2 linked regions of the Dyadobacter pollutisoli genome follow. The protein of the gene in region 1 binds, or shares a complex with, the protein of each later gene. Links are inferred from orthologs where the notes say so. Each region holds a gene or a part of one and is shown on either strand. Other genes may lie near its edges. The genes, in order: ON006_RS01885 and accD.

Evidence for each region.
Region 2: the proteins of ON006_RS01885 (region 1) and accD are in contact, whole or in part, in a solved structure (PDB 8UXZ), measured with the Escherichia coli proteins. The link is inferred for Dyadobacter pollutisoli from one-to-one orthologs.

The regions. Positions count from the first base shown.
Region 1 is NZ_CP112998.1:425,315-428,637, reverse strand. Bases 250-3,238 are described here. They hold ON006_RS01885 (acetyl-CoA carboxylase carboxyltransferase subunit alpha), read left to right. Parts: upstream 250-1,261; coding sequence 1,262-2,215; downstream 2,216-3,238. Other genes in these bases: ON006_RS01875 (site-2 protease family protein), read left to right, coding at 2,850-3,238; ON006_RS01880 (HAD family hydrolase), read left to right, coding at 2,225-2,860; ON006_RS01890 (MBL fold metallo-hydrolase RNA specificity domain-containing protein), read left to right, coding at 250-1,229. Outside these bases: more of ON006_RS01890, read left to right, coding at 1-249; more of ON006_RS01875, read left to right, coding at 3,239-3,323. UniProt on the Escherichia coli protein: Component of the acetyl coenzyme A carboxylase (ACC) complex. First, biotin carboxylase catalyzes the carboxylation of biotin on its carrier protein (BCCP) and then the CO(2) group is transferred by the carboxyltransferase to acetyl-CoA to form malonyl-CoA.
Region 2 is NZ_CP112998.1:5,702,818-5,706,068, forward strand. The notes cover bases 219-3,135. They hold accD (acetyl-CoA carboxylase, carboxyltransferase subunit beta), read right to left. Parts: upstream 2,140-3,135; coding sequence 1,297-2,139; downstream 219-1,296. Other genes in these bases: ON006_RS23315 (nuclear transport factor 2 family protein), read left to right, coding at 219-314; ON006_RS23320 (radical SAM protein), read right to left, coding at 318-1,295; ON006_RS23330 (NADPH-dependent FMN reductase), read left to right, coding at 2,397-2,939; ftsZ (cell division protein FtsZ), read right to left, coding at 2,974-3,135. Also shown: more of ON006_RS23315, read left to right, coding at 1-218; more of ftsZ, read right to left, coding at 3,136-3,251.

The sequences.
Region 1 (3,323 bases):
ACGCCCACATTGACCACTCCGGCAATATTCCCAATTTATACAAAGAGGGATTTGAAGGACGCGTGGTATGTACCGAACCGACGCTGGCACTGACTTCCCTCCTGTTGAAGGATGCTGCCAATCTTCACCAAAAGCGCCTGAATGCCCGCAACGGAGCGTCTTCCAAGAAACGTGGTAAGAAAAAGAAGGATGTGCCGATGGATTATTATGTTGAAAAACATGTGATCGAGGCATTGGATAACTTTGTGCCTGTCGCTTTCGGGCAACGTTACCGCATTGCTGACAATGTAACCATCACTTTTTACGCAGCCGGCCACTTACTGGGTGCCGCGCATATCGTGGTGGAAGTATACGAGGACGGGCAGAAGAAAAAGATCTGTTTCTCGGGCGATATTGGCCGCAGCAATTACCCGTTACTCACTGATCCTCAGGAAATTCCACAAGTTGATTACCTGATATGCGAGTCTACCTATGGTAACCGCGTGCATGAAGACCAGGGAACACCGGCAGAAGCACTGGCAGACGTGATCAAACGTACCTGCATTGACATTCCGGGCAGACTGATCATTCCTTCATTCAGTGTCGGCCGTACGCAGGCGTTGCTTTATACGCTGAATAAAATTTACCTGGATCGTGCATTTCCTTACCTGAAAGTGTTCTCGGACAGCCCATTGGCGCATAGTAGTACCAAGGTTTACCAGCGGCACGTGAGGCTCCTGAACAAGGAGGCACGAGCCTTTCAGGAAGACAATGATATGTTGTTTGATTTTGACAACCTGATCTATCTGGAAAGCTCTGATGCCAGCCGTGCCGTGTCGAACTATAATGAGCCCTGCATTATTATTTCCTCATCGGGAATGGTCCAGGGCGGGCGCGTAGAGCAGCACGTGGAGGCGAACATCGGGAACCCGTACGCGACGATCCTGATGATCGGATATGCTTCCGAGGGAACGCTGGGATGGAGGCTTTTAAATGGACAGGATACCATTTCAATCCGCGGAAAGCAGCTGCCGGTCTTGGCTAATATTGAAAAAATTGACGTATTTAGCGGCCACGGAGATCAGAACGATTTAATCAAATTTGTGAAAACACAAGATCCGGAAAAACTGAAACGCGTTTTTCTGGTACACGGAGAACAACAAAGCATGGCTGACTTTCAGCAAAAAATTGCAGATCATGGCTATAATTCCGTAGAAATACCTTTAAGAGGGCAAACCTATGAACTTTGATAGCCCCTTAGCCCACAAAAAAGAACCTAAATATGAGAACATACCTGGATTTCGAAAAACCTATGTCCGAGCTCGAACGTAAGCTCGAAGAAATGAAAACATTAGCAAAGGAAAATAATGTAGATGTTTCCGATGCCATTTCCTTACTGGAAAATAATATTACAGATCTTCGAAAAGAAATATTTGAAAATCTTACCCGCTGGCAGCGCGTGCAGCTCTCCCGGCACCCCGACCGTCCCTATACCCTCGACTACATTGAATTGATCTGTGATGAATTCATCGAATTGCACGGCGATCGACAGGTACGGGATGATCCGGCTGTTATTGGCGGATTGGCCAATGTCGGCGGACAGTCATTTATGCTGATCGGACAACAAAAAGGACGTAATACCAAGCAGAGACAACATCGGAATTTCGGTATGCCCAATCCCGAAGGTTACCGCAAGGCGCTACGCCTGATGAAACTGGCCGAAAAATTCAACAAACCTATTGTTACCCTGATCGACACGCCGGGCGCGTTCCCGGGCATGGAGGCAGAAGAGCGCGGACAAGGTGAAGCAATCGCCCGCAACCTGAAAGAAATGTTCATGCTGAAAGTACCTGTGATCTGTATCGTGATCGGCGAAGGAGCTTCCGGTGGTGCATTAGGTATCGCGATCGGTGACAGGGTATTGATGCTGGAAAATACCTGGTACTCGGTTATTTCTCCTGAAAACTGCTCGGCAATCCTTTGGAGAAGCTGGGATTTCAAAGAGCAGGCTGCCGAAGCGATGAAGATAACGGCCAAGGATATGAAGAAAAACAACCTCATTGACGGTATCATTGCCGAACCACTGGGCGGCGCCCATCTGGATCATAACTGGATGGCGGAAGAATTAAAAAAAACCATTTTAGAAAACATTACCGAGCTCTCTGCGATCAGCGAGCAGGACAGGATCGACCAGCGGATAGACAAGTTCTGTGCAATGGGTGTAGTTGTTGAATAAAAAAGGACAATGAAAAACGACAAAATAAAGAATATCATTTTTGACCTTGGCGATGTAATTCTCAACATTGATGTCCCCATTGCATCGAAATCTTTTGCGGCGCTCAGCGGCAAAGAACAAAGTGAAATCCTTTCGATTTTCAAAGAAAATGACCTTTTCAGGCAGTTTGAAACCGGTAAGCTTAATGAGGCCGGTTTCAGGAATTATGTAAGAGAGCTGCTTGGACTCTCCGACCTTTCCGACGAGGCCATCGATACAGCCTGGAACAGTCTCTTGCTGGACCTGCCGCCGGAAAGAGTGGAACTTCTTCAAAAATTGGCCGGGAATTACCGTTTATTTCTGTTGAGCAACACCAGCTCCATTCACATTACACAGGTCAACAAGATCCTGGAAGCTTCCACCGGAATCGAAAAACTGGACGATCTTTTTGAAATTGTGTTTCTTTCCTATGACATGGGCCTTATGAAGCCAGACGCGCAAATTTATCTGAATGTGCTGGAACAGGCCGGACTTAAAGCCGAAGAGACATTGTTCCTGGACGATAACCTGGACAATATCAACGCAGCTTCAAAATTAGGTATTGACACCATTCACGTTCAAAAGCCGTTAACCATTCTGGAATATCTCAAAGACTATGCAGTCTAGCACACGTACTTACATCATTCAGGCCGTCCTTTTTATTGTCACAGTGATCACCACTACAATGGCTGGCGCGGAATGGATGTACGGTAATATTTTTTCGTTTGTTTACGACTTCATTTATTTCCTGATGGGTTCCAATGCCGACAAGGCTGAGATCCCGGAAGCTGCCAAAGCATTGAGCTGGCCACAGTTCGTGCAGGGTTTTCACTTTTCCATTCCGTTTCTGCTGATATTGACGATCCATGAATTTGGTCATTATTTCGTCGCCAAGATCCATCAGGTAAAGGTGACGCTACCCTACTACATTCCATTGTGGTTCGGAATTTCCAATAGCATCGGGACTATGGGCGCTTTTATCAGGATCAAATCCATTGTTCGCTCCCGCCTGATATTCTTTGACATTGGCATTGCAGGGCCGCTTGCCGGTTTTATTGCAGCATTGGTGGTTCTTTGGTACGGTTTCACA
Region 2 (3,251 bases), 5.3 Mb from region 1 along the record:
GTGTCTTTACCTACGGAAGCACTATGATGTCGGTCCCGGAAAATCCCAAGGACTCTGTTGCATTAAAAAAAGTTTCGATAGATGGGTTTGTAAAAGCAGTTGGCAAACCTCATTCAGAAGTATGGAATGAACAAATATACGACGTGAAGATTTCAGTAGATGGGCCTATGGCAATTGTCTGGGCCCCTTACAAATTCTTTTTGACAGATAAGTTTTCACATTGTGGGGTCAATGTTTTTACATTAATCCAAATCAAAAACGAATGGAAAATTTCTTCCATTATTGATACGCGTAGAAAAGACGTTTGCCGGTAAGTTTTAAAACCTTACCATTTGCTTCCAGGTACCTTTCATGCGATTGTATTTGATCGTACTGGGAAGTGCTTTCCACCAGTACTTATTCATTTCGACGGCAAATGAAGGCTGCATATAACAATTGATCGCACAGCTCTCGCATGCAGGAAGGCGCCCTTCCAATGCGACCAGTTTCTGAACCTCATCGGAATGATATAGATCGAAAAGTTTTCCATCGATTGGAAAATCCTTCAATCCTAAATGATAGCAAGGTAAAACGAGCTTGTTTTCAGGAGAAATAACAATGGTCGTACTGGCGGCTTTGCAAACAGGATCGTCTACATGATTACCTCCGTCGATCCTGAGCTGGATGAATGCCTCATTGAGATACACATTCTTCTGCTTACCCCACCAAAGCAACTCATTCAATGCTTCCTTCGAAAGATTGGAGCCTACATTGTTATATTCAAAAACAGGATTGAGTATCAGTACCAAATTATTCGGCAAGCAAACCTCTTCCCATAACTGACGGATCTTGCTGACATTGTCTTCAAAAACAGTGAAAATAATGTCAGGCCGCTCGCCAAAAGATTTGGCGATTTCAATAGACTCCATCACCTTGTCGAAGCATTTGACCCCTCTCGATTTATCATGCTCATCCCGATCCGGCGAATCCAGCGAGAAATGCAGCATATCAATCAGGCCGCGAAGCTTCTCCGCTTGCTTGGGATAAAGCAGCCCATTGCTGGTCACGGTGGTGATCATGCCATGGGCTTTGGCTTCCTTCAACAGCAAATCCAGTTGTCGGTGCAACAACGGCTCGCCTCCGGTGAAGTCAATTACTTTAACCCCGAGCTGCTTTAAATCCCTTAAATTTTCTCTTAGATTTTCAACGGTAATGTATGGCGAAGGTTTTTCCCAGATATCACAGAAACTGCATGACGCATTGCAACGGTATGTTACATAGTAATTACACAGGACCGGATGGGATACCAAACGCATATCAACGAAGCATAGAGAGAAGACTGGTTAATTTATCCTTCAAATCTTTTCTGTCCACAATGAAGTCAAGGAATCCGTGTTCCAGAACAAATTCTGCACTCTGGAATCCTTTGGGAAGGTCCTTACCAATCGTTTCCCGGATTACCCGTGGGCCTGCAAATCCTATCAATGCTTCTGGCTCCGAGATATTGAAATCGCCAAGCATAGCATAAGACGCAGTAACACCGCCAGTGGTAGGGTCAGTCAAAAGTGAGATATATGGAATTTTTGCTTCCGAAAGTTGTGCAAGGCGAGCTGATGTCTTGGCCATTTGCATCAATGAAAAACCTGCCTCCATCATCCGCGCACCACCCGATTTCGAAATCATCAGGAACGGGATTTTATGATCGAGCGCATACGTGATCGCACGTGCTATTTTTTCACCAACTACTGAACCCATGGAACCGCCAATGAAATTGAAATCCATACAGGCAATCACAATGTCCACTTCATTCATTTTGCCGTAACCGGTACGAACAGCATCCTTCAAACCCGTCTTTTTCATAGTAGACTTAATCCTGTCCGGATAAGCCTTAGTATCCACAAAATGTAACGGGTCGCCGGAAGTCAGGTTGGCATCAAGTTCTGTGAATTCGTTGTCGTCAAATAAAAGATTGAAATACACATCCGATCCTACCTTCTCATGGTAATTGCAATGCGGACAGGTAAAAGCGTTCTGCTTATGTTCTCTGGTAGGGGTAATTTTTTTACAATTTGGACATTGATACCATAATCCGTCCGGAGCCTCACGCTTCATTTCGGTGGGCGTATTGATACCTTTTTCTTTCCGAATAAACCAGGACATATCTGTATGTGGGTTAATATCTAAATAAATTACTGTATATCAGCAACTTATCGCATTTTCATGATGAATATTGGGCTCAAATATAACAATAATTGTTATCTATCCTGAAATCAGGCCTGGTATCGTATTTTATTGATCACTAGTTTTGGCTGCGCCTCGTCCCTTTGCATGAACAATTCTGATCATAATTTGTTACATAAACAGCTTAATACCGAACCGGTACAATTGACAATCCGGGACTCATTGATTGCTCACAAATGACAACAACATCTTCTCCGATCGTGATAATAGTTGGAACCAACAGGCCCAATTCAATGTCACGGAAAATTGCCGAATACTATCAGGATATACTAGCTCAGTTGAATGCATCCAGCATTATTCTGGACCTGGTTAATCTGCCGCATGATTTCACGGTTTCCGCCTTGTATGAGAACAGCGGCAAAAATGAAGCTTTTAATGATCTGAAATCATTGCTTGAAAAAACAGACAAATTCGTTTTTGTAGTTCCGGAATACAATGGTTCTTATCCGGGTGTATTGAAAGCATTTATCGACGGCCTGCCTTATCCCAACAGTTTCGCTAATAAAAAAGCGGCCCTGGTCGGACTATCCTCCAATATGCAGGGTGCCGCCATTGCATTAAGTCATTTAAATGATGTATTCAGTTACCTGGGAATGAATACATTGGCACTTAGGGTAAAGTTGGCACAGATCAAATCCCATTATAATGACAAAGTGATTTCCAATGCTTTATACAAAGAACTATTGGAGATTCAGGCCGGGCAGATTATTCACTTTTAACCAAAAAAGAGGAGCGGCTTGCTCCTCTTTCTTTTCATTTCAACCAATGTTGTTCCATTTCGCTGGCCGGAATTCCTGGTCTTTTCCAGAGCTCTACCCTGTTGCGACGGAACGCCGGACCTTCGAGATCGGCATATTTTACAAGCCCGTCTTTAAATGACTGGACCATGAGTTCAAGCTTTTCTGTTTCCTCATTAGACCAGTCGCTACTTTCCACCATGTCGGTGATCGAACCTTGCAACGATTGGAAGCCTGGTGAAACAATGTCTTTTTCTATAACCAGATCGATTGCTCCGGTGGGCGTGTTTTCTT